Regions from separate parts of the Marinobacter sp. E2 genome, predicted to be linked through region 2. Evidence: predicted binding sites of a transcription regulator. Region 2 holds the regulator's gene; each other region holds the start of a gene.
The links. The regulator sigma-54, encoded in region 2, starts transcription at its own class of promoters, with help from an activator protein. The targets are predictions, from matches to a motif close to ANTGGCATNNANNTTGCTNT.

Region 1 (10,379 bases), 970 kb from region 2:
GGAAATCGCCAGGTTCAACTCGGCGATGCTCTTGATCAGGGTGTTGGCGTCCTTAACACCCTGCTGCATCTGGGTCTTGATGGACTCGCGCTGCTGGATAAATTCCTGATTGAGCGCCTGGAATCGATTGATCACCTGCTGGGCTTCGCTCAACACAAGCTGGCGTTGGGGCAAAGACGTGGGATCCTCGGCGGCGTTCTGCAAACTGGCGAAGAAATTGTTCAGGGCATTGCTCAGCCCGGTGGTTTCGCCACCCAACAGGTTGTCCAGTCGGGACAGCTCCGAGTTCAGCGCCTCCTGCTCCCCATAAAGAGTGCTGTCCTCGCGCACCTGTTGCACCAGGAACTCGTTGGCCAGCCGGCGAATGTCGGACACGTTGACACCGCTGCCAATGGAACCGGCACCAGTCCGCTGGCCTTCCTGGGTCTCGAACAGCACCTCCTGGCGACTATAGCCAGGGGTGTTGGCGTTGGTAATGTTGTTACCGGTGGTGTTCAGTGCCGTCTGATGACTCAGAATGCCGGTCAGACCAATACCTATCAGCCCCGCCATATCGCTTACTCCTTCATTCCTTCACTGCCCAGGGACAGCGTCATCAGTGAATCACGGCCCATGATCTGGCGAATCTTGCTGCCGTATTCAGGGTCGGTTGCATAGCCGGCCTGCTGCAGCCTTTCGGCAAACACCTCTGGCTGGTCTGCCACCGCCAGCACCTCCCGGTACCGGGGGTTGGTTTCCAGGAACGACACGTAATCCCGGAAGCTGGCTTCATAGTCCGGATAGGCCCGGAAACTGGCCTGCTCTTTCATGGGCAGACCTTCCCGATATTCGGTCGTGGTGATGGATACCGCATCGCCCTGCCAGCGATGATCGGCCTTGATGCCGAACAGGTTGAAGCTGGGCTCGTCCTGTTCACCCCTGATCATGTGGCGTCCCCAGCCGGTTTCGAGCGCGGCCTGGGCAACCATCAACTTCGGATCAATGCCGGAGTCGCGGCTTATCTTCTGGGCCACGGGCAGCAACTCACGAACGAAGTGTTCCGGCGACTCGAAACGTTCGGGGAGCACCGCAGCCTCTTCAGTGGCCGCAGTCGCCACCTGGTCCGCCATGGCGGTCACTTCCCGAACCTGCTCGGGCAGACGGATGGAAAGCGCGGGAAGACTGCGATCGTAGTCAGCCAGCGTGGCCTTGTGCCCGGCCAGAAGATCACCCTCCCCGTCCATGCCGGGAATCTGCCGGCTGAGCTGCCTTACAAGCGCTTCGGCCAGGCCACTGCCCTTGCCGCCGGCCATGGTCAGGCTCATCTGGTTGTCGAACATGTCCCGGTACAGCTCGGACTGGTTGCTGTTGAGGTAGTTGCCTTCGGCGAACACATCACCAGCCTTGCGCATGGACTTGAGCATTTCAGACAGGAACAGGCTCTCGAACTGGCGCGCCACTTCCCGAAGCGCCGCCTGCTTGTCAGTCCGGGCCTGGGCTTTGAGCGCGTTCAGGCCGTTGAAATCGGTATAGACCTGCGCCTGTTGAACCTTGTAATCCTGCATCATGCCACCTAGATCACGATCAGCTCGGCGCGCAATGCACCGGCCTGCTTGAGCGCCTCGAGAACGGCCATGACATCGCCGGGGGCGGCACCCACCTGGTTAACCGCCTGCACAATTTCATTGAGCGTGACCGCCGGGCCAAACTTGAACATGCGCGCCGGCTCCTCGGTAATGGCAATCTGGGTATCCTGCTCCAACGCGGTTTCACCCTCGGCGAACGGGTTGGGCTGCACCACTTCCGGGTTTTCCTGGATCGTGACCGTCAGGTTGCCGTGGGTCACCGCCGCGGGACTGACTTCCACATTCTGGCCCACCACGATGGTGCCGGTGCGGCTGTTGATGACGACTTTCGCGGCCGCCTCGGCCGGATCCACTTCGATATTCTCCAGAATCGACAGGAAGCTGACGCGCTGTGACGGATCACGGGGTGCCCTGACCGAAACAGACGTAGCGTCGTGGGCGTAGGCCATATCCGGGCCCAGCTGGCCGTTGACCGCTTCAACCACCCGCCGGGCGGTTGTGAAATCCGGGCGCAGAAGATTAAAGGTGATGGTGTCGCCCCGGGTGAACGGAGAGGAGACTTCACGCTCAACTGTGGCACCGTTGGGAATCCGGCCAACACTCGGAATGTTAACGGTAATCCGGGAGCCATCCTGTCCCTGGGCACCAAAGCCACCCACCACCAGACTGCCCTGGGCCATGGCATACACCTGGCCGTCGGCGCCCTTGAGCGAGGTCATCAGCAGGGTGCCGCCACGAAGGCTGTCGGCGTTCCCGATGGAGGACACAGTTATGTCTATTTCCTGGCCCGCCTTCGCGAACGGCGGAAGCGTGGCGCTCACGGTCACCGCCGCCACGTTGGCCAGGTTCGGGTTGACGCCTTCAGGCAGCGTCACCCCAAACTGGTTCATCATGTTGCGGAACGTCTGGTTAGTGAACGGTGCCTTGTCGCCGGTGCCGTCCAGGCCTACCACCAGACCGTAGCCAACCAGCTGGTTGTTACGCACACCCTTGATCCTGGCCAGGTCTTTCAGGCGATCGGCCATGACCGGTGCCGCAACCATGGTCAGAACCAGGACCCAGGCGAACAGTCTCCGAGCACTCATAACGGCCACCACTCACTATTGAAGAAGCGCGCCAGCCAGCCCATCTGGTTGGCCTGGTCAAAGTCACCGGTGCCGCCATAGGCAATGCGGGCATCGGCAATGCGATTGGAGGCCACGGAATTGTCCGGCTGGATATCCTGGGGCCGAACCAGACCGGTCAGGCGGATGTACTCGTCACCGTTGGTCAGGGACAGCCATTTCTCACCGCGAATACGCAGCACGCCGTTGGGCAGAACTTCGGTCACCGTCACGGTGATGCTGCCAGCCAGGCTGTTGCTCTGGTCCGCTTCCGCCGAGCCCTCGAAATCCCGCTCATGGTTCAGAGAGGTATTGATGCCAAAATTGCCCTTGCCCAGGATGGTGGGCTCCGGCAGCGTGATTTCGTTGTCCTTGGTAATGCTGGTCTCGGCATTCTTGCTGGCCCGGGTGGACTCCTGAAGCTGCACCGTCAGCACGTCGCCAACGTTCAGCGCCACGGTATCGCCGTAAAAGTTGTAGTTACGGGATACCTGGTAGATGGAGCCGGAATCCGGGTCACGCTGCATCATGGCCTGGGGCCGAACCGGGGCAAACTGCGGGTCGTCAGGAACCGCACGGGGGCGACTCATGGCGGTACAGCCCTGCACCACAACCAGCAGGGCAATCACCGCCAGGCGCAGGCCCTGGCCAGGGAACGGGTTGGAGGTCATCGGGTTCATGACATCACCTCAGGCGTCATCAGCCTATGTTGTTGGTAATGAACTGGAGCATCTGGTCGGTGGTCGAGACCACCTTCGAGTTCATCTCGTAGGCGCGCTGGGTGGTGATCATGTTCACCAGTTCCTCAACGACTTCCACGTTCGATGCTTCTACCGTGCCCTGCTCAATGCTACCGAGGCCGGCCAGGCCCGCCTCACCCTCGGCAGGATCACCGCTGGCGTTGGTGGCCTTGAACAGGTTGTTGCCAATGGCCTGCAGCCCCTGAGGGTTGATGAAGTCCACCAGCGTGATCTGGCCAAGGTTCACCGGCGCGGCCTGATCGTCCGTTACCGCAGTGACGGTGCCATCCTTGCCGATGGTGATGTTGGTTGCGTTCTCGGGCACATTGATCGCCGGCTCCAGCGGGTAGCCGTCCGGATTGACCACATCACCGTCGGCGTTCAGCTGGAACTGACCGTCACGGGTGTAGGCAATCTGTCCGTCCGGCAATTGCACCTGAAGGAAACCACGACCATTGATGGCCATGTCCAGTGGCTGCTCGGTGATCTGCAAATTGCCCTGGGTGAACTGCTTGGCAGTTCCAACCACCCGCACACCGGTACCCAGCTGCAGCCCCGAGGGCAGTTCGGTGTTCTGCGTTGTCAGACCACCCGGCTGCCGGTTGATCTGGTACAGAAGGTCCTGGAATACCGCCCGGTCCCGCTTGAAGCCGGTGGTGTTTACGTTCGCCAGGTTGTTGGAAATGGTGGACATGTTGGTGTCCTGAGCGCTCAACCCGGTTTTGCTGACCCAAAGTGCTGGATGCATGCTGTCTACTCCTTGCCGGTGGTCATCAGGCGGCCAGAATTTGCCGCTTCAGGCCCGCCGGGCCAATGTCTTCAGTCGTTACTTAAAGGTTCTGCAACAGCCGTGCCGTTGCTTCGGAATTCTCGTTGGCAGTGGTCATTACCTTCACCTGCATCTCGTACTGGCGAGACAACTGCAGGTTGGAGATCATCTCTTCCACCGCATTCACGTTGGAGCTCTCAAGAAAGCCGGAAGCGACTCGAAGGTTGGCATCCGGCGGTTCCGGGCCATCCAGTGCCTGGTCAGGCTTGCGGCGCATATGACCATCCAGGCCCTTCTCCAGAGCCTCCGGAGGCGGACTTACCAGCTTCAGGCGATCAACCTCCACCAGCTGGTCAGGCGGGCCACCCACGGGCACGATCGACACCGTGCCATCAGCACCGATCTCGACGTTGTCAAAGGGAGGAAGCGCCACCGGCCCACCGTTACCGAGGACCAGTTCGCCGTTGGCGAGGCGAACCAGGCCGTTCACGTCGATCTGCAGGCTGCCGCTGCGGGTGAACACCTCTTCGCCCTGGTCGTTCTGGATAGCCAGCCAACCCTCGCCCTCAACCGCAACGTCCAGTTTCCGGCCGGTTTCCATCAGCGCACCTGCGGACAGATCCGTGCCGGGCCTTTCTGTCATGGCATAGGCGCGGGTCGGGTAATGCTCCCCGAACACAGGCATGCTTCGGGCCTGAGCAAAGTCTTTCTTGAAGCCGGTGGTACTGACGTTCGCCAGGTTGTTGGCGTGGGCCTGCTGGGCCAGCATATTCTGCTTGGCGCCAGACATACCGATGTAGAGGGCTTTGTCCATGGGAAAACTCCTGCCGGAATTTTGACTGTTTCCAGTCTTCCTGCAGGAGTCATGCCATGTTCGCTATGACGCTGGTTTAACGGCCGCGAGATTAGCGGAGGTTGATGATGGTCTGGGTGACCGCATCGGAGGTTTCAATGGTCTTGGCGTTCGCCTGGTAATTGCGCTGGGCAATGATCAGGTTAACGAGCTCAGACGACAGGTCCACGTTGGACTCCTCCACCGAGCTCGACTTGATGGAGCCGAGGGTTCCGGTGTCGGGCGCGCCAATAATCGGCTGCCCGGACTCGAAGGTTTCGACCCAGGTGGTGTCGCCCACGGGATTCAGACCGTCGGTGTTATTGAAGGCCGCCAGCGCCACCTGTCCCAATGCCTGGGACTGCCCGTTGGTGTACCGAGCAAACAGAACGCCCTGGTCGGATACATCCAGGCCCGACAGCCGGCCGGTGGTGTAGCCATTCTGCTGCTGGTCGTTCACGCCAAACGCCGCCCCGTACTGGGTGGTGCCGCTGAGATTGATCACAAAGGCTGAGGTTGTGGGCGGCTCAGGAATCGGCGTTACCACGGTCTCGCCCGGCGCAGGAGGGCCGTCTGCCCCATTGGGCTGACCGCTCTCGTCCTTCGGAACCCAGTCATCGATCAGGATCTCACCGCTCGGATCACCATTGATGGACTGCAGCGCGCCATCCTGGTCAAAACGGGCGGTAAACGGTGTCACATCCGTGCCGCCAACGAACTCACCGTCGATCTGCGCATACACGGACCACTCGCTCACCCCTACGCCGTTGCCGGGCGAAGGATTCTTCACGAAGAACTGGGTCAGCTCGTGGGAGTTGCCCAGGCTGTCATAGACAGTCGTGGATGTGGCGTGGTTGTAGGTACGCTGATCCAGCGGGTTGAACTCGTTGGTTACCCGGATCGGCGATGCGTTGAAGGCCAGCTCGAAATCGTTGTCCGCGGTGGTGGATGTTACACCGGCCACGGACCGGTCAGCCGTCACATTCACGTCACCGGTCACGGTATCGGAATCGCTGTTGCCGTTACCGTCCGCAAAGCTGTAGCTCAGGGTTTCGCCCTGGTTGTGAATCACCCGCAGAACATTGGTACCGCCAGAACCGGCCACAATGGAGGCTGAGATCGCGGTCTCGCTGGAGTTGTTGATTGAATCCACCAGATCCTGCAGCGAGTTGATGTTGGAGGTATCGAGGGTCAGGGGCGAACCGTTGATATCCAGGCTGAAGGTGAAATTGCTGGCACCGCTGATGAAGGCGTCGTTCAGATCCTGGGCGCCGTCGAAGGTCACCGTTGTTGTTGCCGACGCACTCATTCCCGGCGCATTGTTGATCTCCGCCGCCGCTTCCCTCGCGGTGGAGGTTGCGGTCAGATCAACCGGAAAGTTCGGAGTGCCATCCGTATATTGAACATCAAAGGTCTCGCCAGAGATGGCGCTGAAGGCCAGTGGACCGATGTCCCGAACACGGGTTTCAAGAACGCTCTGGCGGGAATCCAGGTTCAGGTCCGAATCCAGGTTCGTTGTCCGCCTTGGCGCCAGGTTATCCGTCTCGATCTGCAGGTCACCGCGAATCCCCGAGAGATTCCCGTCCTCATCGGCGGTATACCCCTGCACCCGCATATTCTGGTTATTAATCACATAACCGTCTTTATCAATCGAGAACTGGCCGGCCCGGGAATAGCGGATCTCACCGCCGTTATTCAGGATAAAGAACCCGTCGCCGCTGATGGCCATGTCCAGGCCGTTGTCGGTAAAGCTGATGTTGCCCTGACCGAAAGACTGCTTCACATCCTGCACCCGAACGCCGTCGCCGATCGGGTTGGTGCCGGCGCTCAGGAAGCCGCTGGCGTAGAGATCGCCAAACTGGGCCTTGCTGCCCTTGAAGCCCACGGTGCTGGCGTTGGCAATATTGTTGCCGGTGACGTCCAGATCCACCGATGCCGCGCGAAGGCCACTCAAACCTGTGTTAAATGCCATGGTTAACCCCCTGGTGTTTCACCGGACTCAGTTAATTTGTTTCACATCAGACAGGGCAATCGAGCCCATGCCTGCAAGATTCAGGGTGATGGAACCGCCCTGCCCAAGCGATACGCTGTCAACGTTGGCGCTCACCATGGTACCCAGTTGCTGCGGGCCATCGGGATAGGAGGCCTCGGCCACAATCCGGTAAGGTCCAGGCGGCAAAGGATTGCCGTTACCGTCCTGGCCATCCCAGCGGAACGACACCACGCCCGCCTGGCTGCTGCCCATATCGATCTGCCGCACCCGCTCGCCGTTCTTGCCTTCAATCGACAGGCGAAGACCTCCGGTGGACGCCGGTACCTCGATGGTGCCGGTAATCTCACCTTCGGCGCCCAGGATGCCGAACTGGGAGGGTGCCAGAACCGACTTGCCCACCATGGCAGAGGCCTGGAGTGCCTGTGTGGAGCGGAACTGACCCACCACATCCTCAACCGTTCCGGAGAGATTCTGCATCTCCTCCAGAGAGCTGAACTGTGCCAGCTGGGAGATGAACTCGCCGTTGTCCTGGGGCTCCAGGGGATTCTGGTTCTTCAACTGCGCCAGCATGAGTTCCATGAACTCGTTACGGCCCAGTTCACTGGTACCGCTGCCCATCTGTTTCTGCTGCGCCCGGTACTGGCTCAGAACATCCGACGCGTCTGTTGCATTCACTGCAGTCATGATTTGCTCCTCACCGAATTACTGCTGACCAAGCGTCAGAATGCGTTGCATCATGGACTTGGCGGTATTCATCACATCCACGTTCATCTGGAAGCTCCGGGACGACGACATCATGTCCGCCATTTCCTCCACCACGTTCACGTTCGGGTAGAACACGTAACCGTCCTCGTTGGCGGCCGGATGGTGGGGCTCGTAGCGCATCTGCAGCTCTTCCTGGCTCTCGACAATGCCGTCCACACGCACACCCGCCCCGGCGCCCTGATCGGCCGACATCGGGAAGTTGCCCTGGCCCGGGTTCATCATCGACTGCTGGATAGCCGCAAACACCGGCTTGCGCGCCCGATAGGTGGTATCGGTACTCGAGCTGGCCGTCTCGGCGTTGGCAATGTTGGATGCGGTGGTGTTCAGCCGCAGTGATTGCGCGGTCATGCCGGAACCGGCGATATCAAAAATGCTGCCCAGTGACATGAGAAATCTCCTTCGCTAATCCTGTGGCTTACTCGCCCTTAAGAGCCTTGGTAAGGCCGCTGAACTTGCTGTTCAGAAACTGGAAGCTGGCCTGAAAATCCATCGCATTGCGCATGAACCGGGTCTGCTCCTGCTGCGCGTCCACGGTATTGCCGTCCACTGACGGCTGGTGCGGCACGCGGTACAGCAGTTCGCCGTCGGCACCCGGGGTGGAGGTATCCATATGCGCCTCATGGGTTTTGCTCATGTTTAACCCGCTCATGGACTCCTGGGCCTTCTGCATCATCGCCTGGAAATCAACGTCCCTGGCCTTGAAGCCCGGGGTGTCAGCGTTTGCCAGGTTGTTTGCCAGCACCTCGGCCCGCTTCACACGGGCCTCCACGGCGTGCTGATGAATGCCCAGAGCGTTGTCGAACGAAATTGCCATGTTGCCTCCAGATACTGCGCGGGCAGTGCGACTCAACATTGCCGCCTGCGTTTCATGACAGGATCAAAGCAAGGCGAATGCCAGAATTGGAAAAGCGGTTGAAATTAGCGGGAGGAGCGGTGTTTGCGGGCGGGTATCGTGCCGGTCGGCAAACCTGGGCATAATGAGGGCCGCGAAAAAGCGGCAAGGAACTTCCCCCGGAACAAGGGGGAAGTTTCGGGGATCAGGCTACGGCCATTGGCGAACGAACTCGGCCACCTCCGGGCGCGGGACGGCGGGTTTGGCCTGGGCCACCCGGCCAGTGTAGAGAAAGCCGACGATCTGCTCGTGCTCCTCGAGGCCCAGCCCCTCCCGTACGGCAGCGTTGTAGGCTACGGAACCGGTACGCCACATAACGCCGAACCCGGCTTCCTGGAGCGCCAGCTGGACAAAACTCATGCCCACCGCGGCAGACATCACCTGCTCGATTTCCGGCACCTTCGGGTGAACCACCGGGGAGGCAACGCCGACAATGATCATCGGGGCCCGCAGCGGCGCCCGGCGCAGCTTGTCGATCTCTTTTTCGTCACTGTTATTGGCACAGGTGGCAGCAAACAGCTGACCCAGCTTCTCCAGGCCATCACCCTGTATCACCAGATACCGCCAGGGACGCAGGAGGGCGTGGTCCGGAGCCCTGGCGGCACAGGCAAAGGCCTGCTCCAGGGTAGCGGCATCCGGAGCGGGCGCCTCCAGCCTGGGCTGGGAGGAACGGTTCAGCAGGAAATCAGTAACGGATGTCATAACGGCTCGCTGTCAGGAGAATGAAAGAACGCACGCAGCCATCCCATGCCGGTGAATTGTGGCCCGTACGTAATGCTGTTAATCTTTAGTCGTAGTCGAGAACGCCAAACACTCGCCAATAACTAACAATAAAGCTGACTCGCAGCGACTGTCTTACAACGAAGAGTGGCAACGCAATGAGCAACGAACAAACCTTCAACAGCTTTTCCGAATTCTACCCGTACTACCTTGAAGAACACAGCGATGCCATCTGCCGTCGCCTGCATTTTGCCGGCAGTCTGCTTGTCCTGATCGTGGGTGCCTGGGCGCTGACCTCGGGCAAGTTCCTCTGGCTTCTGGCGTTGCCGGTTATCGGGTACGGATTTGCCTGGATAGGCCACTTCAAATTCGAGAAAAACCGTCCCGCGACGTTCAAATACCCACTGTACAGTCTCATGGGCGACTGGGTCATGTTCCGTGACATGCTGATCGGCAGGATTCGTTTCTGAGATGATGAGCGCGCCGCCGGATTTGCGCAGCGCCAGCAGCTCCGCTGGCAGGGCCATGGCCATTGAAGGCGCCGGGAACCCGGTGGCCATTCCGCCTATGCCCGATTACAACGGCCGGATTCTCGCGTACACGTCCACGGCGGCGATCATCGTCACGGGGGTACTGCAGAATGCCTTCGATTTCTGGCTGCTCTGGCTGGTCGCCGGCGCCCTGACCTGGCCTCACATTGCCCACGCTCTGACCCGGCGCACGTTTCTGCGCAACTCACCACGCATCCGGCAGAAAATGCTGATTGTGGATTGCGTCATCGGTGGCGGTTTTATCGGGTGCATCGGCCTGATTGTCATACCCTCCCTGGCCGTTGCATTGATGCTCATGTTCAGTTGCCTGATCGTGGGCGGCATACGGCAATGGTTCCTGGGCACCATGTTCATGATCGCCGCCATTGCAGTATCCGTGGCCATTCTTGGCCCGGCCCCAGGCCCCCACTCTCCGCTGCTGACCAGCATCGTCTCGATCCTGTCCACCG
Region 2 (10,379 bases):
ACACAGAAAGATCCGTGAACAGGGCCCCACTCTGGAACAGCATGCCCATGTTCTCACGCAGGGTATAGAGTGCCTTGCGCTTGAGCCGGGGCACCTCGTGCCCGTCCACCACCACCTGGCCGGAATCCGGCTTGAGTTGCCCGCCAATCAGGCGCAGCAGCGTGGTTTTACCGGTACCACTGGGGCCCATGATGGCGGTGATGCGGCCACGGGGAATGCTCAGCGTTATCCCATCGAAAATACGGCGTCCGGAACGGGAAAAAACGACATCCTTGAGTGTAATGTAAGCCGGCGAATCCATAGTCCTTACCTTTCGAAGTGTGGCTACATTATGCCAAGGAGCCTGCAAGCTCAATCCATGGTGGGGAAATACTACCCGAAATCCACTGACCGCCATGATCAGTTTGACTGATCTTTCGATCACCGGGCATCGTTAGCCGTTGAAAATGATATACTCCGGGAACAATTTTCGATGTCACTTTTCAGCGGCATTTTCCAGAGACGCGACAGCCAGGCCCCAAGCCCGATGACCGACCAGACTGCAACCGACTTTCGTACCTCCGCCCTGCGTGCCATCCGCATTGAGCGGGACGCCATCGACGCACTCGAAGGCCGCATTGGCGAACAGTTCGACCGTGCCTGCGAAGTTATCATGGCCTGCAAGGGCCGGGTTGTGGTTACCGGCATGGGCAAGTCCGGCCACGTTGGCAACAAGATCGCCGCCACCCTGGCCAGCACGGGCACGCCCTCATTTTTTGTGCATCCGGGCGAAGCCAGCCATGGCGACATGGGCATGATCACTCCCCAGGATGTGGTCATTGCGATCTCCAACAGCGGCAACACCAGCGAGGTGGTTACCATCCTGCCACTGATCAAACGCATGGGTGCGCCGCTGATCAGCATGACCGGCAACGCCAATTCGACCCTCGCCCGGGAGGCAGTGGCCAACCTCGATGTGAGCGTGGCGGTGGAAGCCTGCCCGCTGGGCCTGGCGCCCACTTCATCCACCACCGCGACTCTGGTCATGGGCGATGCGCTGGCCGTGGCCCTGCTCGAGGCCCGCGGTTTCAGTGCCGAGGACTTTGCTTTCTCGCACCCCGGCGGCAGCCTGGGCCGAAGGCTTTTGCTGAAAGTCTCCGACATCATGCACTCCGGCGATCGCATTCCGGTGGTCAATGAGAGCACGCCTCTCAGCGGCGCCCTTCTGGAAATCTCCCGCAAGGGCCTCGGCATGACCACCGTGGTGGACGATCAGGGCAAGCTTACCGGGATATTTACGGACGGCGACCTGCGTCGGACGCTTGATCGCTCGGTGGATATTCACAATACCCCCATCCGCGAGGTTATGACCCGGCACGGCAAAACCATCGAGGCCGACCACCTGGCGGCAGAAGCCCTGAACATCATGGAAGAGATGAAGATCAATGCCCTGCCCGTGCTCGATGCAGGCGGCGCCCTCGTGGGAGCAATCAATATGCACGACCTGTTGCGAGCGGGTGTGATCTGATGGCCGGCAGCACCAGAGCCCCGATATCCCACCCGATGATGCCCGAATGGCCCGAGGACCTGCTGGAGAAAGCCCGCAGGATCCGGCTGATTGCCCTGGACGTCGATGGCATCATGAGCGATGGGCGGCTGTATTTCAGTGCCGCCGGCGACGAACTCAAGGCGTTCAACATTCTTGATGGGCTGGGCCTGAAACAGCTGATGGGCGCGGGCATCACCGTGGCAGTCATCACTGGCCGCCAGTCACCACTGACGGAAAAGCGGATGCGCGACCTCGGCATCCGGCACCTGATGCAGGGCCGTGAAGACAAGAAAGTGGCGCTGCAGGAGCTGGTGAGCACCATGCACATCACCCCCGACGCCATCGCCTATATGGGCGACGACCTGCCGGACCTGCCGGCGCTGAGGTTCGCCGGCCTCGGTCTTACGGTGCCCAACGGCTACTGGCTGGTGAAACAGCATGCTGATTACTGTACCCGGACCAACGGCGGTGCCGGGGCCGTACGCGAAGCCTGCGATCTCATCCTGGCCGCCCAGGGCAAGCTCGACGCCGCACTGGAACCCTATCTGGAGCCGCAGCCATGAACGGGTTTGCCGATCGGCCCTGGCTGAGAATGCTGGCGTTGGGCGGCACGGTTGTGGCGGCAATTTTCCTGCTCTGGCGCAGTGACGAAGCGCCGGTTGTCGACCAGGAAGCGGCCGCGTTGCGGGGCGATGCCGAGCCCGACGGCTTTGTGGTCAACGGCAACTACCGGTCGTTTGATGAAACCGGGAACCTCGAGATCCGGTTTGCCAGCCCGCGGATAGAGCAGTTTGAAGAAAACAACCTGGCGACCATGGATTCGCCGCGCGCGGAACTCTACGGCGATGCCGACACCCAGCCCTGGATTGTGGAAGCGGATCGGGGCCGGCTGATACAGAACCAGGAACTGGTGCATCTCACCGGCAACGTGCAGGTGCTGCGCAGCGTAAGTGGGCGGGACACCACACTGACAACCCGGACCCTGACCCTCGATAATAACGAAGGCGTGGTGTTCACCGACGCGCCAGTGGAGATCCGGGATGTCACCGGCATCACCACCGCCGTTGGCATGAAGGCATGGATAGACGAGCGCATTCTGGAACTGAACTCCCAGGTGGAAGGATATTATGACACCGGAAACTAATGTACGTCGGCGCCTGGCGGCCGCGCTGGTATCACTGGCGATCATGGCCCCCGCTGCCGCCTTCGACCTCAACTCCGACACGCCGATCAAGGTAACGGCCGATAACGCGCGCCTGGACGATGCCAAGGGCATCGCAACCTACACCGGCGATGTCGAGCTGGAACAGGGCCAGACCCGACTCGATGCCGAGCGGGTGGTTCTGTACCGGGATGCCAACGGGCTCAGCCGGATCGAAGCCTCCGGCGAACCGGCCAGGTACCGCCAGCCAGCCCGCGACGGCAAGGGCGAGACCGACGCACGGGCCCTGAACATCACCTGGTCTGCGACCGACCAGCGCATCACCTTTGAACGGGAGGCCATCATTGAACAGAATGGCAACCTGTTCCGGGGCAACATCATTCATTACGATACCCAGGACCGCGTGGTCACTGCCGAAGGTGGCACTGACACTGGTTCCGGACCGGGCCGGGTCGAAATGGTCATACAGCCACGCAGTACCGACAGCCGCACTGAGTAAACAGGATTCCGATGGCAGTTCTGAGAGCCAGCAACCTGGCAAAAAGCTACAAGCAGAAGAAGGTGGTCATTGACGTTTCCCTGGAAATCCGCAGTGGGGAAATTGTCGGACTCCTCGGCCCTAACGGAGCGGGAAAAACCACCTGCTTCTACATGATCGTCGGGCTGGTTCCGGCCGACCGGGGCCGCATCACCATCGACAGCCGCGACATCACGCCCCTGCCGATGCACGGTCGCGCCCGCAAGGGCATTGGCTATCTGCCCCAGGAAGCCTCGGTGTTCCGCAAGCTGTCGGTTCGCGACAACATCATGGCCATCCTGGAAACCCGCCGGGGCATGGGCCGCGCCGAGCGGGAGCAGAAACTGGAGGAGCTGCTGGAAGAATTTCACATCACCCACATCCGCGACAGCGTCGGCATGGCGCTGTCGGGTGGCGAACGGCGCCGGGTCGAAATAGCCCGGGCTCTGGCCATGGAGCCAGCGTTCATTCTGCTGGACGAACCCTTCGCGGGCGTCGATCCGATTTCGGTCAGCGACATCAAGCACATCATTCGCCACCTGCGTGACAAGGGCATCGGGGTTCTGATCACCGACCACAACGTGCGTGAGACCCTCGATATCTGCGAGAATGCCTATATCGTTTCCGGCGGCCACATTATTGCCTCCGGCAACGCCGATGCCATCCTGGCCAATCAACAGGTTAAGGAAGTGTATCTGGGCGACGAATTCAGGCTGTGATACGAAGTGCGGATTGTTTTGATGACCTGCAGCAAGTAAACTCGGCAAAGAACTTGCTAGGGTAAATATAACCCAAGGCAAGTGACCGGCATATAACGACTTTTTTACTGGCTAAGGCACGAAGCGCTGATGAGTGACGGATCCTGAACCATGGTTATGAAAGCCTCTTTACAGTTAAAGCTGGGTCAGAGCCTGACCATGACGCCCCAGCTGCAACAGGCGATCCGGCTCCTACAGCTTTCCACCCTGGACCTTCAGCAGGAAATCCAGCAGGCGCTGGAATCCAACCCGATGCTGGAAACCTCCGAGGACGATGACCACCCTGACGCCTCCTCCGAGGGCCCGGAATCGGGCGAATCCGAATCCTCCGAACACACCGCCGAATCCCCGACCGAAACCCAGACCGACTGGGACGAAAGCGAGAACGGCCCGGACTGGGCGTCGGAAAACGACATCCCCGACAACATCCCCGATGATCTGCCGGTAGACACCGCCTGGGACGACATTTACCAGTCCGCGCCTGCGCCGGCGGCCCGTAACGACGACGAAAACGACCACGACTTCGAGACCCGCAACTCACCGACCGAAACCCTGCAGGATCACCTGGAATGGCAACTGAACCTCACGCCCATGAGCGAGCGGGACCAGGCCATTGCTCACGCCCTGATGGATGCGGTAGATGAACGCGGCTACCTGACCAGCTCCCTGGAAGACATTCACGCCGGCCTGCTGGATGAGGCTGAGGAAGACCCCCTTGAACTGGATGAAGTGGAAGCGGTGCTGCACCGCCTGCAGCACTTCGACCCACCAGGCGTCTTCGCCCGGGACCTTCAGGAGTGCCTGCTCATCCAGCTCAACCAGTTACCGCCGGAAACCCCATGGCTGGCACAGGCCCGGCTGGTGATCACGCACTACATCAATCTGCTGGGCAATCGTGATTACGCCCAGCTGCTGCGACGCAGCCGACTGAAGGAAGACCAGCTGCGGGAAGTGCTGGCCCTGATTACCGGTTTGAACCCGCGCCCGGGCGATGTCATTGACCGCGCCGAGCCGGACTACGTGATTCCGGACGTGATTGTGCGCAAGCACAACGGCCGCTGGCGGGTGGAACTGAATCCGGAAATTGCCCCGCGCATTCGGGTAAATGCGAGCTATGCTTCACTTATAAGGCGTGCAGACAGCAGCGCCGACAACACCTATCTGCGGGACCAGCTGCAGGAGGCGAAGTGGTTTATCAAGAGCCTGCAAAGCCGGAACGAAACACTGCTGAAGGTGGCCACGCGCATTGTCGAGCACCAGCAGGGGTTCCTGGACCACGGGGAGGAGGCCATGAAGCCTCTGATACTCTCGGACATTGCCCAGGCGGTGGAGATGCACGAATCCACGATCTCGCGGGTCACCACCCAGAAGTACATGCACACCCCACGGGGCATTTTCGAACTGAAGTATTTCTTCTCCAGCCACGTAAGCACCGACGAGGGCGGAGAATGCTCCTCAACGGCAATCCGGGCCATGATCAAGAAATTGATTGCTGCGGAGACGCCCAAAAAGCCGTTGAGCGACAGTAAAATTGCAGCCATGCTAGGAGAACAGGGAATCAAGGTTGCGCGACGCACCGTTGCCAAATACCGGGAGGCGATGCACATTCCGCCTTCCAACGAGCGCAAGCGGCTGGTCTGATCCCCTTAATGGGAGCGGCACGCAACACGGTATTCGCCGGCGCCGAGGGCGCCAGCACACAGACCGGCTCTCCGGAGCCGGCACGATGACAACAGGAGACGCCTATGCAACTCAATATTTCAGGCCATCACGTAGAACTGACTCCCGCACTCAAGGATTACGTTTCAGAGAAGTTCGAGAAGCTCGAGCGTCACTTTGACCACATCAGCAACTGCCAGGTGACCCTGGAAGTGGAAAAGGTACGCCAGATCGCGGAAGCCACGCTGCACGTGGTTGGTGGTGAGATTCACGCAAAGGCGGAAAACGAGGACATGTACGCGGCCATTGATGCCCTGATCGACAAGCTGGACCGCCAGATCCTCAAGCACAAGGAAAAGAATGTAGACCGGATGCACGGAAACGGCTCTCGTTAACCGGCCGTTATCGTGTAAGTCACACAAACGAGCTGCGACACGAACGACGTGTCGCAGCCTTTTTTTTAACGGAAACCCAGTCGATCCATGAGCGACACATCCCTGACCATAGACAACATTCTTGCGCCGGAGCTGACCCTTTGCCGGGTTGCGGCCTCCAGCAAGAAACGGGCCCTGGAGTTTATTGCCGAGCAGATAAACCAGCAGGACAACACGCTCAGCGAAACCCAGATTTTCAACAATCTGATTGCACGTGAGCGCCTGGGCAGCACCGGCATTGGCCAGGGTATTGCCATCCCGCACTGTCGGCTTGAAGGCCTGGATCACGTGGTGGGCGTGCTGATGACCCTGGAGGAAAGCGTCGACTTCGACGCCATTGATAACCAGCCGGTCGACCTGATTTTTGCGCTGATTGTGCCCAAGGAGGCCACCAGCGAGCACCTGGAACTGCTCAGCCAACTGGCCGAAAAGTTCAATGAGCGGTCGTTCTGTGACCGACTCCGGCAGTGCCAGGATGCCCGGACGCTATACGAACGCATGACCGTTACAGGCGGATGAGAGCTACCACAGCAGAGGACGTTTGGGCATGAAGCTGATCATCGTCAGTGGCAGATCCGGCTCGGGCAAGAGTACGGCACTTCATGTGCTTGAGGACCTTGGCTTCTACTGCATCGACAACCTTCCCATCGGTCTACTGTTTCCGCTTACCCGGGAGGCGGCAGGCCAGGCCAGTCCGGGCCGGCTGGGCAAGATGGCGGTGAGCATAGACGCCCGCAACCTGTCGGGAGAACTGGCGAATTTCGAGGACATCTACCGCAGCCTTCAGGGTACCGGCGTTACCGTGGAAATCATATTTCTGGACGCCGACGAACAGTCCCTGCTGCAGCGCTTCCACGCCACACGCCGCAAACACCCGCTGAGCGACGACAAAACCTCGCTGCGGGAAGCCATCAGCAGCGAGAAAACACTGCTGGAGCCACTGTCCAAGCTGTCAGACCTCTACATCAACACCACCGGCATGTCCATGTACGAACTGCGGGACATGGTCAAGCAACGGGTGGTGGGTCGCAAGGATCAGGAACTGGCTCTGCTGTTCCAGTCCTTTGGTTTCAAGCACGGGGTTCCCCTGGATTCGGACTACGTTTTTGATGTCCGTTGCCTGCCCAACCCCTACTGGGACACCAGCCTGCGCAAGTACGTAGGCACCGACCAGCCGGTTATTGATTTCCTCGAACGGGAGCCGTCCTCACGGAAAATGATCGAAGACCTGACCACATTCCTGGATAGCTGGCTGCCATCCTTCGCCGACAGCAATCGCAGCTATATGACCATCTCCATTGGCTGCACCGGCGGCCAGCACCGGTCGGTCTACATGTGTGAGCAGTTGGGCGCCTATTTCCGGCAGAAATACAGCAATGTGCAGGTGCGGCACACGGAGCTGCCACACCTCCAGGCAAGGGAAGAGATCTGACCCAGCCATGATTCGTCGCCCCATTACCATCATCAACAAACTTGGCCTGCACGCTCGCGCCACTGCAAAGCTCGTTGCCACGGCGTCCGGGTTCGACAGCAGTGTGCGCATCAGTGGCAAGGGCCGGGACGTGGATGCCAAGAACATCATGCAGGTGATGATGCTGGCTGCCAGCCAGGGCACCGAAGTGGAGATCATTGCCGAGGGCCCCGACGAAGAGCAGGCGGTCGAGGCCCTGGCCGACCTGATCAACGACTATTTCGGCGAGGGCGAATAAGTCGACTGCCGTACGGCATTCACCTACAACTCATCCTCACCGACAGCGCCTAACTCCGCTATAATGCAGGCGTTTTCTGACGCCGGGTGACTCATGACCGATATTCTGGAAAAAAGCCAGGCCCGCCAGCGCCTTCGCTCCCTGAGTGAAGCACTGGACAGTGGTGCGCTCAAGCAGGTTGCCCGCATCCTGAATGGCGGCCTGAGCCCCAGTGATATTGCCCACCTGCTCGAGTCCTCGCCACCCCGACAGCGTGCCCTGCTCTGGAATCTGGTCGACAAGCAGCTCGAGGGGGAAGTTCTCCAGTATCTGAGCGACGATATCCGGGGTTACTTCCTGAGCCAGCTGAATGCCCAGGAGCTGGCGGACATCATCGAGGACTTCGAGTCGGACGACCTGGCCGACTTGCTGCAACAGCTGCCGGATACGGTGATTCAGGAAGTCCTGGACACCATGGACGAACAGGATCGCCAGCGGGTCGAGGAGGTTCTCTCCTACCCCGAGGACACCGCCGGCGGTCTGATGAACACGGACACCATTACGGTGCGTCCGGACATCAGCATTGACGTGGTGCTGCGTTATCTGCGCCGGCACCGGACCCTGCCCCCGATGACCGACAGCCTGATTGTGGTGAGCCGGCGGGATGAGTTCATTGGCATGCTGCCCATCACCAAGATGCTGGTCTCCAACCCGGCCGCCACCGTGCGCGAGGTCATGGATACCGACATCGAGCCCATTCCCGTGAGCCTGTCCGACACCAAGGTAGCCACCCTGTTTGAACGCTACGATCTGATCTCGGCGCCGGTGGTGAACGAGGAAGGCCGGCTGCTGGGCCGCATCACCATCGATGACGTGGTGGACGTTATCCGGGAAGACGCCGACCACTCCCTGATGAGCATGGCGGGCCTGGACGAGGATGAAGACACCTTCGCGCCGGTATGGAAAACATCCCGGCGGCGGGCGGTCTGGCTGGGCATCAACCTGATTACCGCCCTCACCGCTTCGGCGGTGATCGGCCTGTTCGAAGAAACCATTGCCAAGGTGGTTGCACTCGCCGTGCTCATGCCCATTGTCGCCAGCATGGGTGGCATCGCCGGCAGCCAGACGCTTACCCTGGTCATCCGGGGCATGGCCGTAGGCCAGATCAGCGGTGCCAATGTGGGCTGGCTGCTGAACCGTGAGTTTCTGTCTGGCATCCTGAACGGCTTGCTCTGGGCGGCCGTGGTCGCCGGGGCCGCCATGCTCTGGTTCCAGGACATGCTGATTGGCGCCATTATCGCCGCCGCGCTGGTTATTAATCTCGTGGCGGCAGCACTCGTGGGTACCGTGCTACCACTGTTCCTGAAGTCACGGAACATCGACCCGGCGCTGGCGGGAAGCGTGATTCTCACCACCGTGACCGACGTGGTCGGGTTCATGGCCTTTCTTGGCCTCGCCACGATTTTCTATGCTTAAGCGGATGCCGGATTTATGAAAGACCATCAAGACAACGACACGCCCGAATACGACGGCCCCAGCAAATCCCAGCTCAAACGGGAGATGCACGCGCTGCAGGACCTGGGCAAACGCATGCTGGATCTGAGCAATGACCAGCTGGCCACCCTGCCCATCAGCGACACCCTCCGGGCGGCCATCGAAGAGTCCCGGCGCATCCGTCAGAACGAAGCCAGGCGTCGGCATCTCCAGTACATTGGCAAGGTGATCCGTCAGGAAGACGATCCGGAGGCGCTTGCCACAGCCATCGACGCCTTCGATGCAGGGAGTGAAGAGCACACCCGGCGCCACCACCTCGCCGAGCGTTGGCGTGACCGGATCATCGCAGAGGGGGATTCGGTGGTCGGGGAGTTTTTCAACTATTGCCCGAGCGCCGATCTGCAGCACCTGCGTAATCTCGCGCGCAATGCCCGCAAGGACGTGGAGAAGCAGAAGAACACCGGCCAGTCCCGAAAACTGTTCCGGTATCTGCGCGAGTGCATCGACGATGCCGAGGCGCTCAGCTGAGTCGCCGATGCTCCCACACCGGCATGCGGGTGCGCAGGTTCTCGACCTGAGCTGTGTCCAGCTCCGCAGACACCACGCCCGGTCCTTCACCAATTTCCGCAACGACCCGGCCCCAGGGATCACAGATCAGACTGTGGCCATAGGTGCGCCGGCGACTGCTGTTCTGGCCGCCCTGCCCCGGCGCCACAACCCACACCTGATTTTCGATGGCCCGGGCCCGGATCAACGGGTGCCAGTGCGCATCGCCAGTCTGCCAGGTGAACGCGCTCGGCAGGCAAATCCAGTCCACCCCCTTGGCCCTGAGTGCCCGGAACAGCTCCGGGAATCGCAGGTCGTAACAGATGGCAAGCCCCAGCTTGCCAGCCGGGGTATCAACCGTTACCACTTGATCGCCCGGCTCGAAGGTGTCTGATTCCCGGTACTGGCCATGGGCGTCCTCCACCATGGCGTCGAACAGGTGAATCTTGTCGTATCGGGCAACCTCCGTGCCCTGATCATCGAATACCAGACAGGTGGCCCGCACCCGGTCGGCAATGTCCGAGCCATCAGGTCGCTGCGCCAATGGCATGGAGCCGCCGACAATCCAGAGCCCCAGTGAGCGGGCCTGCTGC
Region 3 (10,379 bases), 890 kb from region 2:
AGGGCGCAAACTTTAATGGTTTTGGGGGCGGTTGGCAACTCCCGGAGGTAAAATCGTTGAAAAAAGTACTCGCCGGCGCTTCCTTGTTTAACGCATGGGGGTATTCGGGGCTATCGTGAACACACTACCGATATGGAACGGAGACATAAACCATGCTGATGAAGGCCGAACAATCGACGCTGCTGCTGATCGATGTTCAGGAAAAGCTCATGCCCGCCATTGCCCACGGCGAAGAAGTCGTGGACCGCTGCGTCACTCTCGCTACCATTGCCGGGTTGATGGAGGTGCCGGTACTTGCCACGGAACAGATTCCGGACAAGCTCGGCCACAACGTTGAGGGCGTTCGGGAGTTGAGTGACCAGGTGCTTGCCAAGTATCACTTCGATGCCTGTCCTGACGGCCTTGTGGATATGCTCCCCGAGGGTCGCCAGCACATCGTTGTCGGTGGCTGCGAAGCGCACGTGTGCATGCTGCAAACTGCATTAAGCCTTCTCGACGCCGGCTACAAGGTGTGGGTGGTGGCCGATGCTACCGGCTCCCGGAATGAGTTTGACCGGGATGTGGCGCTGGACCGGCTGAGCGAGAGCGGTGCGCGCATTGTTACAGTGGAGATGGTGGCCTTCGAGTGGATGCGTCATTGCCGGCATCCCCAGTTCCGGAATATTCAGGCACTGATCAAATAGAGACATCCGGCGCTGATCGGCGAGCGTAGAATGGGGCCCGATCAGCTAACCGATCTCCGAGGTTCTGCATGCTCAATATGGATTTCTCCCGTCGTGTGGTCATCCGAAGCCAGGAACAGGACTGGGTGCCCAGTCCCGCCGGAGGCGTACTGAGAAAGCCGCTGGCCCGCGAGGAGGCCGAACGCGGCCATGCCACCAGTGTGGTGCGCTACGAGCCGGGCGCCTCGTTCAATCGCCATGAGCACCCACTGGGTGAGGAAATACTGGTCCTGGAAGGGGTCTTTTCGGACGAGACCGGCGACTACCCGGCGGGCACCTATCTGCGCAATCCTCCGGGCAGTGGCCATGCGCCGTTCAGCAAGGAAGGCTGCACGCTGCTGGTAAAGCTGCACCAGTTCGATGAGCGGGACACCGCCACCGTTCGCATCAACACCAACACTCAGCCCTGGCTACCCGGCATCGGGGGCCTGCAGGTCATGCCCCTGCACGAATTCGAGCATGAACACGTGGCCCTGGTGAAATGGCCGGCCAACGAGGTGTTCCAGCCCCACCGACACTTTGGCGGCGAAGAGATTTTCGTGCTCTCCGGAGAGTTCTGTGATGAGCATGGCCGGTACCCGGCCGGCACCTGGATTCGCAGCCCGCACATGAGCCAGCATCACCCGTTTGTCGATACGGAAACGGTTATCTGGGTAAAAACCGGCCACCTGCCTCTTACCCAACCGCAATAGCGCTCATTCCCGCGCACGCCAGGCCCCCATAAAAAAGGGCCCCGCAGGGGGCCCAAGTATCGTCAGGAAACTGGTTTATGAAATCGCTGTACGCTGCCAGTGCTGGCGACTGAAGGTGTCATTACTGGCGCCCTCACCCGCCGGATTGAACAGCGATTCCTCTCCGACCGGCACGGCAAATACGTGGTAGGCCTCCGGATCAAACGGATCCAGCGCCGTGTCCAGGTACTCATAGCTGTCGGGCACCGGCTCTCCGGAGTGCGCGACCCGGAACTGACGTTCCAGCGTCGGAGTGGTCACATTCAGCGGCTGCTCCACCCAGAGGTAAACGGCCTTGTGCGGCACGATGTACTCGCTGCGCACCACCCGATAGCCCTCTTTGAGCGTGAGCGTTGTCGGCTCTTTGCCCGGTTCCAGGCGGAATTTGTGGATGGTCTTCATGGCTCCTGCTCCTCTTCGGATTGCTGCCTCTCACAACTCCATCATGAACAGGTACACGGATCGATAAAATAAGCTTTTCTGATCTTATTGGTTCGCTTTTTTCGAGGCTTTCAATTTTTGACGTTAATGTGCCTCCTGGGCAACGCCATGGGCCTCGCAAATGGCCCGCACACCCTCGTGGGCAATGTTCCGGCCCCGGGTAATCGCGAACAGCTCGTCCACCACCTCGTTTACCGACGCAATCTGCTCAACCTCGTACTGCCGGCAAACCTCGTCTCGAATGGCCGTCGGCGCCGCAAATACGCCGTATCCCTGACTGCCGAATACCTTGATCAACGCACTGTCGTCCACTCGGGCCACCAGTCGCATGCGAACGCCTTTCAGCGAGAACCAGTTCATCAGCCGCTCGAAATACGGGGCATCGGTGGCATTGGCCAGCAACGGCTGGCCGTTGAGGGATGCCGGAAAGCCCTTGCGCAGTCCCCGGGCCAGTTCCGGCGCAGCAAAGAGGCTCATGGTTGATCCCGCCAGCGGATGAACGGTCAGATTGCCTTCTTCCTGGAGGCGGGGCATCCGGTCGGTCAGGACCACATCGAGCTCTTTGCGCTTCAAGCTCAGGATCATGTCTTCGGTCCGCCCGGTCTGGCATTCCAACTGTATCTGGCGGTCGCCGGCCATGGCGGGCTGCAGCAAGTAATAGGCGATGAGTTTATGAATGGAGGCGGAAACACCGGCCCGGAGTGTGAGGGGGCGCTCGGAAGGATCAAGACGGAGCGTTTCGGAAAGTTCACCGGTCAGCTCAAAAATCTCGTCGGCATAGCTAAGGATCATTCGCCCCAGGTCGGTCAGAATCAGCTTACGACGCTCCCGGATGAACAGTCGCCCACCCACCGATGCCTCGAACGTGGCCAGCTGACCGCTGAGAGTCTGGGGCGCCAGTTCAAGGACCTCGCTGGCGCGGGCAATCGAGCCCTCACGGCTGATCACCCAGAAGTAATAAAGATGACGGAGGTTCAGCTGCTCCATAGCGGTTTCCTCTGCCCGGCTCAGGTGGGACGGGGAATCTTGAATACCTCACCAAACGTGACGTATTCGCTGCCGCCAAGTCGACCAATGGGGTCTATGGCCGCGCCATCAAAACTCAGCCGATTCTTTTCGTCGTACCGGGCAACGCTGTCGGCCACCCAGGCCGCCGTTACCCTGCCGAAAATGAGGGATTGCGGCGCGGCGCCGATTTCCTTGATGTCGTAGAGCTCGCACGCCAGCGCCACGTGGCAATCCTTCACACGGGGCAAAGGCGAGCCCTCGAGGGGTGCCAGTTCCAGGCCCAGATGATCCAGTTCAGATTCTCCGTGGGGCAAGGGACGGGAGGATTCCGTGACGGCCGGCGCCAGGTCCCGGTTGGCGATGTGGACCACAAAATGCTTTCTGGCCTCGATATTGACGCGAGTATCTTTCGCAACGCCCTCGGCAGGCTTTCTACCCACCGAAATCATCAGGAGGGGCGGGTTACTGGTGATGGGCGTAAAAAAGGAAAACGGCGCCAGGTTGAAGTCGCCGTCGGGATTCTCGCTCAGGACCCAGGCGACCGGTCTCGGAATAACCGTCTGGGTGAGAATATGATAAGCCTCTGTCGGATCCAGTCCGTCAAAATCGATCAGCATCTGTCATACCTTCAGTCTGTTGCGGCCGCTGTGGAACGCTCCCGCAAAAGCCAGAGAGCCATAAGCAGCCCGTGAAGAACAAGGAACGGCACGGCAACCATCACCAGACCACCCCAACCCAGCCAACTCAGAATGGCCCCGGCGGAAAGTGCGGCCGTGGCCTGGGAACCGAACACCATGATGTCGTTCAGGCCCTGCACCCGGAAGCGCTCGGCGTCCTGGTATCCACGGGGCAGCAAGGTGGTGCCACCAACAAAAAGGAAATTCCAGCCAATGCCCAGTAACAGCAGCGCCGACAGGTAATGGTGGAAGCTGATACCGCTGGCCGCCAGGCCAACGCAACCGAGATAGGCCAGCAGGCCCAGGGCCATCATCAGAGGAATACCCAGCACCCGTGTCAGCCAGCCACTGATCAGTGACGGCAGGTACATGGCCATGATGTGGAGCTGGATAACGCGCTTGGCGTCGTCGAGGTCGTGCCCGGCAATCCCGGTCATGCTCAGTGGCGTCGCGGTCATCACAAAGCTCATGACCGCGTAACCAATAGCCGCGGCGCTGATGGCTGCCAACACCAGGGGGTTTGCAATGATCTGCCGTAACGGTCGGCCACCGCCGGGCTGAGACTCTCGAACCAGCTCCCCTTTAGCCCGGTAACCGGCGCCAAGGATCACCAGGGCCAGGGCCTGGACGACGGCCAGAGCCGCCCAACTTGAAAGGAAGGGATGGGCCTCGCCAGCCCCACTGCCAATACCCGCAACCTCGGGCCCGAGCCAGGCCGCCACCAGTCCGCCCAGAAGCACCCGGGCGGCCGCCGAGCCTGCCAGTTCCGACGGAACGGACTCCATGGCGGCAAACCGGTATTGGTGAACCACGGCCAGGCCCGTACCGCCAATCACCGACGCCAGGCACAGCAACAGGAAAGACCCCGCCCAGGACGCCGTGGCGCCAACGAGGCCAGCCACGATGCCCATGGTAGCTCCGAGCAGCATGACCCGTTTGCGCCCTACCCGCTCCATCAGCCAGGTAGCGGGCTTGATGGCCAGCACGGTACCTACGACCACCAGGCCCACCGGAAGCGTGGCCCACTCGGGCGCCGGAGCGAGCAGGCGCCCCTGGATACTGCCGATAAACACTATGAAAGGCGCCGTGCACATGGCCAGCGCCTGCGCGGCAACCAGAACCCAGACATTCAGGGGCATGGATTACTTTTTCCTGTAGATGATGCCCGGGTGACACTGCACCATTTCGTAGAGATGCGGCAGCCCGTTCAGTGACTCGGATGCCCCCAGCACAAGATAACCCCCGGGGTTCAGGGTGGCGTGAATCCGGGTAAGGATGTCTTTTTTGAGGTCCGCGGAAAAATAGATCAGCACGTTACGACACATCACAATGTCGAACTTGCCCAGCATGTAGCGTTCAAGCAGATTCAGCTCCTTGAACTCCACCATGGTCTTGATCTGAGGCTTGATCTGCCAGCCGCCATTGAGAGAGGGGGTGAAGAACTGCTTCTGGCGATCCGGCGAGAGGCCGCGACCGATGGCGATCATCTCGTATTCGCCCTTGCGGGCAACCTCGAGGACGCTCTTGGAGATATCCGTTGCGGTGATTTTCACGTCCCGCAGTTTACCCGGCCGGAGGCGGCGAAATTCTTCCACGATCATCGCGATGGAATAAGGCTCCTGACCCGTGGAACAGGCGGCCGACCAGATCCGGAGCGGCTGGCTGCCCTTGCTTTCCGCAAACTCGGGGAGCAGTTTCTCCTGCAGAATACGGAATGGATGGCTATCCCGGAACCAGAGGGTTTCATTGGTGGTCATGGCGTCGATAACCACCTCGCGCAGACTGCCCCGCCCGGGTCGGCGCAGTCGCTCGAGCAGCTCACCCAGAGAATTGAGACTGTTTTCCTCCAGGATCCGGCGCAGCCGGCTTTTCACCAGATACTGTTTATTGTCTCCCAGCAAAATGCCACAGGCATCCTGCAGGAACGACTTGAAGGCTTCATATTCCTGTGGGGTTATATCCGCTTTCATTGGGTCTCTGTTCTGAATGAATCGATCGGCGGCCCATCAACCCTGGTCGATGATTTCCATCACCCGCTCTGCGAGTTCGTCCGGACTGAACTTCGCCATGAAGTCGTCTGCCCCGACTTTCTTGACCATGGCCTGATTGAACACGCCGCTGAGCGAGGTGTGGAGCATTACGAATATGTCTCCCATCGCGGGATCACTTTTTACCTTGGTGACCAGCGTGTAACCGTCCATCTCCGGCATTTCAACGTCAGAGATGATCAAGGAGAAATGATCTTTGACCCGGGAGCCGTCCGCCGTGATCTCCTTGAGGTACTCGTAGGCCTGTTTGCCGTCGTTCTTGGTGACCACCTCCATACCGATGGCCGTGAGGCATCGCTCGATCTGGCGGCGAGCCACTGCGGAGTCATCAACGACAAGCACAGGCAGATGCCCGGGAACCCGCTCGGCACTCTTGCTCAGCACCGCTTCGGTAACGTCCTCTCCAAGCGGAGAAACTTCTGCAAGAATCTTCTCTACATCTATGATTTCGACCAGCTTATCATCAATCCTGGTGACAGCGGTAAGGTAAACATCCTTACCGGCGCCCTTCGGGGGCGGGAGAATCTCTTCCCAGTTCATGTTCATGATCCGATCGACACCGGTCACCAGGAAGCCCTGGGTCTTGCGGTTGTACTCGGTAATGATCACAAAGCTGCTGGCAAGCTCTTCCTGCGGAATGCCCGGCAGCCGGATGGCCATGCTCAGATCGATGATCGGAATGGTTTCGCCGCGTATGTGCGCGACTCCCCGAACCACCTGACGGCTGTTGGGGATGGAGGACAGCCGGGGGCACTGAAGCACTTCTTTCACCTTGAAGACATTGATGCCGTAAATCTGGCGCCCCCGAAGCCGGAAAAGAAGCAGCTCAAGACGGTTCTGCCCTACCAGTTGCGTACGCTGGTTAACACTGTCCAATACCCCTGCCATTTGGTTTCTCCTGGCTTGCCGATTACTGGCGGCATGTATCTTGCTGGTTACTCGTGTAAGCGTGGAAAGACGGAAATCTGTCGCGCCACTGTCGATCAGCCCGGTTAACGGCTGAACGTCCCGAATCATTAATGCATTCGGCAGATCCACACTGATACCAACAGCATAGGACAAACTGATACGTATGCGCATCACCAATTTGGCCCTGATCCTGGTAATGTCCATCGCGAGTGGACCGCTGCTTGCCGAAACCACGGCCAAGCAGATCCGGAAGGCGGCGGTGGCATTCCTCCAGGACTTTGCGACAGAACAGGCCAGCCAGGGTTATAAAGTGACCTTCGAGCCCGGCGCCATTGACAGCCGGCTGGCGCTGGCCGAGTGCGTCTCGCCACTGGAGGTGCAGTTCAGTGGAGATCCCTGGAAAACAACCAGCCCCTCGCTGCTGGTCTCCTGTGAAGGCGAACGTCCCTGGCGGATGTTCGTGACTGCATCACTCTCCATAAAGGGGCCGGCTCTGGTGGCAGCCCGCCCGCTGACCCGAGGCGAGCGCATCACCGAGGCGCTTCTGCTGAGCCATTCTGTAGAGGTAAATGCCTCCCGGCGTGGTGTCATCACCGACCCTGGCCAGGCGGTCGGCATGGAGGTCCGGCGCTCGGTCAATGCCGGCTCGCTGATTACCCCGGACATTCTCTCGGCTCCGGATGCCGTTGCCCGGGGTGACCATGTTATTATCACTGCCCGAAGCGGCAACTTCTCCGTGCGCTCCCGAGGCAAGGCACTGGCCAGTGCCAGCATCGGCGAGCAGGTCCTGGTTGAAAACCTGAGGTCTTCCCGCACCATCAAAGCCAATGTGGTGGGCCCGGGCCAGGTCGAGATTCCCATGTAATCCGGCACCGGCAAGCGATTGCCGAGGCGGCAAGGCTCTGCCCCGTAAAATCTGTCAAAAAAGGGTTAAAGAATTCGGCGCCACAGCCGATATGCAGATACAAACTCGAGTTAATGCCCTGTAAACAAGGGCTCACCAGGCAAGCAGGTACGAATATGTCAGTTGACTTTAATGGAATTGGCCCCGGCCAGGTCAACACCCAGAGAACCACGGCCGACAAGAGCGCGGGCAACCAGAATACCCAGCCCGCAGCGCCGGAACAGGCGAAATCCCAGGCGCAGGGCGCCCGGGGCGACAGCGTCAGCCTGAGCAACCAGGCCAAGAACCTGAAACAGCTGGAACAGAAGCTGGGCGATTACCCGGAAATGGACGACGATCGCATCGAACAGATCCGCACCGCCCTGGAAAACGGCACCTATAAGGTCGATGCGGAGAAGCTGGCCCAGAAAATGCTTGAGATGGATGAAAGCATTTTCGGATGAGTAAATCATGGCCGCAATTGATGACCTGAAAACCCTCCTCGCCCAGGATATCAGCCAGCTCGACGAACTGGCCGATCTCCTGGGTAAGGAAAAGACCCTCCTTGGTAAGTCCGATCTCCGCCAACTGGAAGCCCTGACGCAGGAAAAGAACCGCCTGCTGGGTGCTATCCGCGAACGAGCGAAACAGAAAATCCGCACTCTGGTCCAGATGGGCTATCGACCTGACAACGGTGAGCCTTCCCGGTTCATTCGCAGTGCAGGGCTGATTGAGGTGACGGAGCTCTGGCAACAGGCCGACCGCAAGCTGAAAACCTGCCAGGCGCTGAACCAGACCAACGGTCGGGTTATCAGCCACCTGCAAAAGCGGCTTTCACGCCTGACAGACATTTTCCGCGGCGCCACGGGCCAGCAGAAACTTTACGGTGCCAGGGGCGAGCAGACTTCGGTTTCAAGCTCCACCGTGCTCGCCAGCGCCTGAGCCCTGCGCTGGCTGGGCGCTAGCGCGTGTAGAGGGTCATCCTCGAATCCGGGTGAAAACGGATGTCGTGAATGCTCACGTTCCCCATGGACGCGCCGCGGCCACCGGCAACCCGAATGTTGTCCATGCGTATCTGCTCGATTCGCTCAGGCAGCGCAAGGACAACGCCGCCATCTTCCCGGACTCGAAAGCGTGGCTCCCCCTCTCGATAGTGCACACCAGACACCGTCAGATCCGATTCCAGAAAATTCAGAACGGGCACAAACACATTAGCGGCGAGCTTCAGCCCCTCGATCGCGTCCGGTCTGCTCTCCGGGTCTTCCGGCTGAGCGGCCATGGCCGACACCGTCGCAATACGTTCAAACAGTGCCGAATCGCCCTGACCGGCAACAGACGCCAGCTCTGCCTCGGAAAGCGGTGAAAGGCCACCCTTCTCATAGAGTTGACCTGCCTCGGCCGTTGCCTGGGAAGACGCGGTGTTGCTGGAGGCAAAGCTGACCAGAGGCTGGAACGGCAGGGCCACCATGGTCACCAGCGCCGCGGCGTTTCGGTATCTGGACTGATGTTTGAGGACCCGATGCAGCTCCTTCTCGCTGATCCAGCCAGCCTGAATCAGCACCTCGCCCAGGCGCTGACCGGTTTCCCGCTGGAGAATCAGGCCCCGGTCGAGCTGGCTCTCTGACAGATAGCCGCGGTTGACGAGCAACCGACCAAGACGCGACTTTTCCTCAAATCCCTGACGGATATTCACCCACCTTCTCCTTATGTCGAAAGCCGTACTGCCCGGCTCGGCAAACAGTATCCTGAGTCGTCAAGAAGGTTAGTCGATTGTCCGGCAATCTGCGTTGATCCAGTCGCTGTTTTTCCACCGGCTTCTGATAAACTCTGGCGCCAGAGAGCAAACTTTACTGCCCTACTGCGGGCCAAAACCAACTGCCACCTGACGAGAGAGCAGCTGACAATGACAAATCCGGTCAAACTCCTGCAATGCATGATTTCACTGTTCGTGCTGTTAACCGCATTTGCGGCCTCGCCGGCCCTGGCGCAGCAGAGCTCAACCAGCAACGAATCACTGCCCAAGGTCCGGATGGTCACCAGCGAGGGCGCCATTGAACTGCAGCTTCGGCCCGATGTTGCACCCGAGACCGTGGCCAACTTCCTGCAGTACGTACGTGACGGTTTCTACGACGGCACGGTATTCCACCGCGTGATTCCCGGCTTTATGATCCAGGGCGGCGGCTTCACCGAGACCCTGTCCAGAAAATCAACCCGCGACCCCGTTCGCAACGAAGCCAGCCCGACGCTGCCCAACCTTCGCGGAACCATTGCCATGGCTCGCACCAGCGCCCCGGATTCGGCCACATCGCAATTCTTCATCAACGTGGCCGACAACGGCTTTCTCAACGCCGGCGTGCGTGGTGCCGGCTACGCTGTATTTGGCAAGGTGACCGAAGGCATGGGCGTTGTCGACGCCATTGCCCGCAAGCAGACGACCCGTAAACAGGGCATGGCCGACGTACCGGTTGAGCCGGTGCGGATTGAGAAAGCCACGGTGATCGAAGCCGCCAAGTAACCCGTGGAATCATTGTTCAAACCTCCGGCCATTGAGCCGGCCGAACTGATCTGGCGCGACGGTGTGCCGGAGTCTGTGCGCTTCGGCGATGTCTATTTCAGCCGTGACAACGGCCTGGAAGAGACTCGTCACGTGTTTCTTGGCCACAACGATCTGCCCGGGCGCTTCGCCACGGTGCCTGCCGGGGGCACCTTTGTGATTGCCGAAAGCGGCTTCGGCACCGGCCTCAACTTCCTGGCCGCGTGGCAGGCCTGGCAAAGGTCTCGGCCTGACCACGAGGCATCGCTGCATTTTGTCTCCGTGGAACGATTCCCCCTGACCAGAACCGATCTCGCGAAAGCTTTGGCGCTCTGGCCGGAACTGGCGAGCCTGGCCGACGCATTACTGGCCAACTACCCGCCCCTGGTTCGTGGCACCCATCGGCTGGTTCTGGACGGTGGCCGGG

Region 1: flgB (flagellar basal body rod protein FlgB) is a predicted target of sigma-54. The motif match lies at 8,647-8,666, and genes of this name have one in related genera.
Region 3: flgA (flagellar basal body P-ring formation chaperone FlgA) is a predicted target of sigma-54. The motif match lies at 6,543-6,562, and genes of this name have one in related genera.

The regions. Positions count from the first base shown of each region.
Region 1 covers NZ_CM146911.1:1,684,400-1,694,778, reverse strand. Annotated here, with positions in the region: gene flgK (flagellar hook-associated protein FlgK) at 1-552, opposite strand, end outside; gene flgJ (flagellar assembly peptidoglycan hydrolase FlgJ) at 558-1,544, opposite strand; gene AC0J1C_RS07740 (flagellar basal body P-ring protein FlgI) at 1,553-2,650, opposite strand; gene flgH (flagellar basal body L-ring protein FlgH) at 2,647-3,339, opposite strand; gene flgG (flagellar basal-body rod protein FlgG) at 3,368-4,156, opposite strand; gene AC0J1C_RS07725 (flagellar basal body rod protein FlgF) at 4,239-4,991, opposite strand; gene AC0J1C_RS07720 (flagellar hook protein FlgE) at 5,083-6,981, opposite strand; gene AC0J1C_RS07715 (flagellar hook assembly protein FlgD) at 7,009-7,686, opposite strand; gene flgC (flagellar basal body rod protein FlgC) at 7,705-8,154, opposite strand; gene flgB (flagellar basal body rod protein FlgB) at 8,183-8,581, opposite strand; gene AC0J1C_RS07700 (nitroreductase family protein) at 8,810-9,361, opposite strand; gene AC0J1C_RS07695 (Mpo1-like protein) at 9,538-9,849, shown strand; gene AC0J1C_RS07690 (adenylate/guanylate cyclase domain-containing protein) at 9,851-10,379, shown strand, end outside.
Region 2 covers NZ_CM146911.1:2,657,953-2,668,331, forward strand. Annotated here, with positions in the region: gene AC0J1C_RS12105 (ATP-binding cassette domain-containing protein) at 1-301, opposite strand, end outside; gene AC0J1C_RS12110 (KpsF/GutQ family sugar-phosphate isomerase) at 686-1,507, shown strand; gene kdsC (3-deoxy-manno-octulosonate-8-phosphatase KdsC) at 1,507-2,091, shown strand; gene lptC (LPS export ABC transporter periplasmic protein LptC) at 2,088-2,672, shown strand; gene lptA (lipopolysaccharide transport periplasmic protein LptA) at 2,656-3,189, shown strand; gene lptB (LPS export ABC transporter ATP-binding protein) at 3,201-3,926, shown strand; gene AC0J1C_RS12135 (RNA polymerase factor sigma-54) at 4,077-5,606, shown strand; gene hpf (ribosome hibernation promoting factor) at 5,711-6,019, shown strand; gene ptsN (PTS IIA-like nitrogen regulatory protein PtsN) at 6,107-6,577, shown strand; gene rapZ (RNase adapter RapZ) at 6,606-7,490, shown strand; gene AC0J1C_RS12155 (HPr family phosphocarrier protein) at 7,498-7,767, shown strand; gene mgtE (magnesium transporter) at 7,861-9,222, shown strand; gene yjgA (ribosome biogenesis factor YjgA) at 9,238-9,768, shown strand; gene AC0J1C_RS12170 (carbon-nitrogen hydrolase family protein) at 9,761-10,379, opposite strand, start outside.
Region 3 covers NZ_CM146911.1:1,770,101-1,780,479, reverse strand. Annotated here, with positions in the region: gene AC0J1C_RS08125 (isochorismatase family protein) at 153-683, shown strand; gene AC0J1C_RS08120 (cupin domain-containing protein) at 752-1,414, shown strand; gene AC0J1C_RS08115 (DUF7352 domain-containing protein) at 1,490-1,855, opposite strand; gene AC0J1C_RS08110 (LysR family transcriptional regulator) at 1,979-2,881, opposite strand; gene AC0J1C_RS08105 (flavin reductase family protein) at 2,902-3,519, opposite strand; gene AC0J1C_RS08100 (MFS transporter) at 3,531-4,718, opposite strand; gene AC0J1C_RS08095 (CheR family methyltransferase) at 4,722-5,549, opposite strand; gene AC0J1C_RS08090 (chemotaxis protein CheV) at 5,586-6,515, opposite strand; gene flgA (flagellar basal body P-ring formation chaperone FlgA) at 6,700-7,401, shown strand; gene flgM (flagellar biosynthesis anti-sigma factor FlgM) at 7,557-7,883, shown strand; gene AC0J1C_RS08075 (flagella synthesis protein FlgN) at 7,891-8,361, shown strand; gene AC0J1C_RS08070 (pilus assembly protein PilB) at 8,381-9,112, opposite strand; gene AC0J1C_RS08065 (peptidylprolyl isomerase) at 9,323-9,934, shown strand; gene mnmC (bifunctional tRNA (5-methylaminomethyl-2-thiouridine)(34)-methyltransferase MnmC2/FAD-dependent 5-carboxymethylaminomethyl-2-thiouridine(34) oxidoreductase MnmC1) at 9,938-10,379, shown strand, end outside.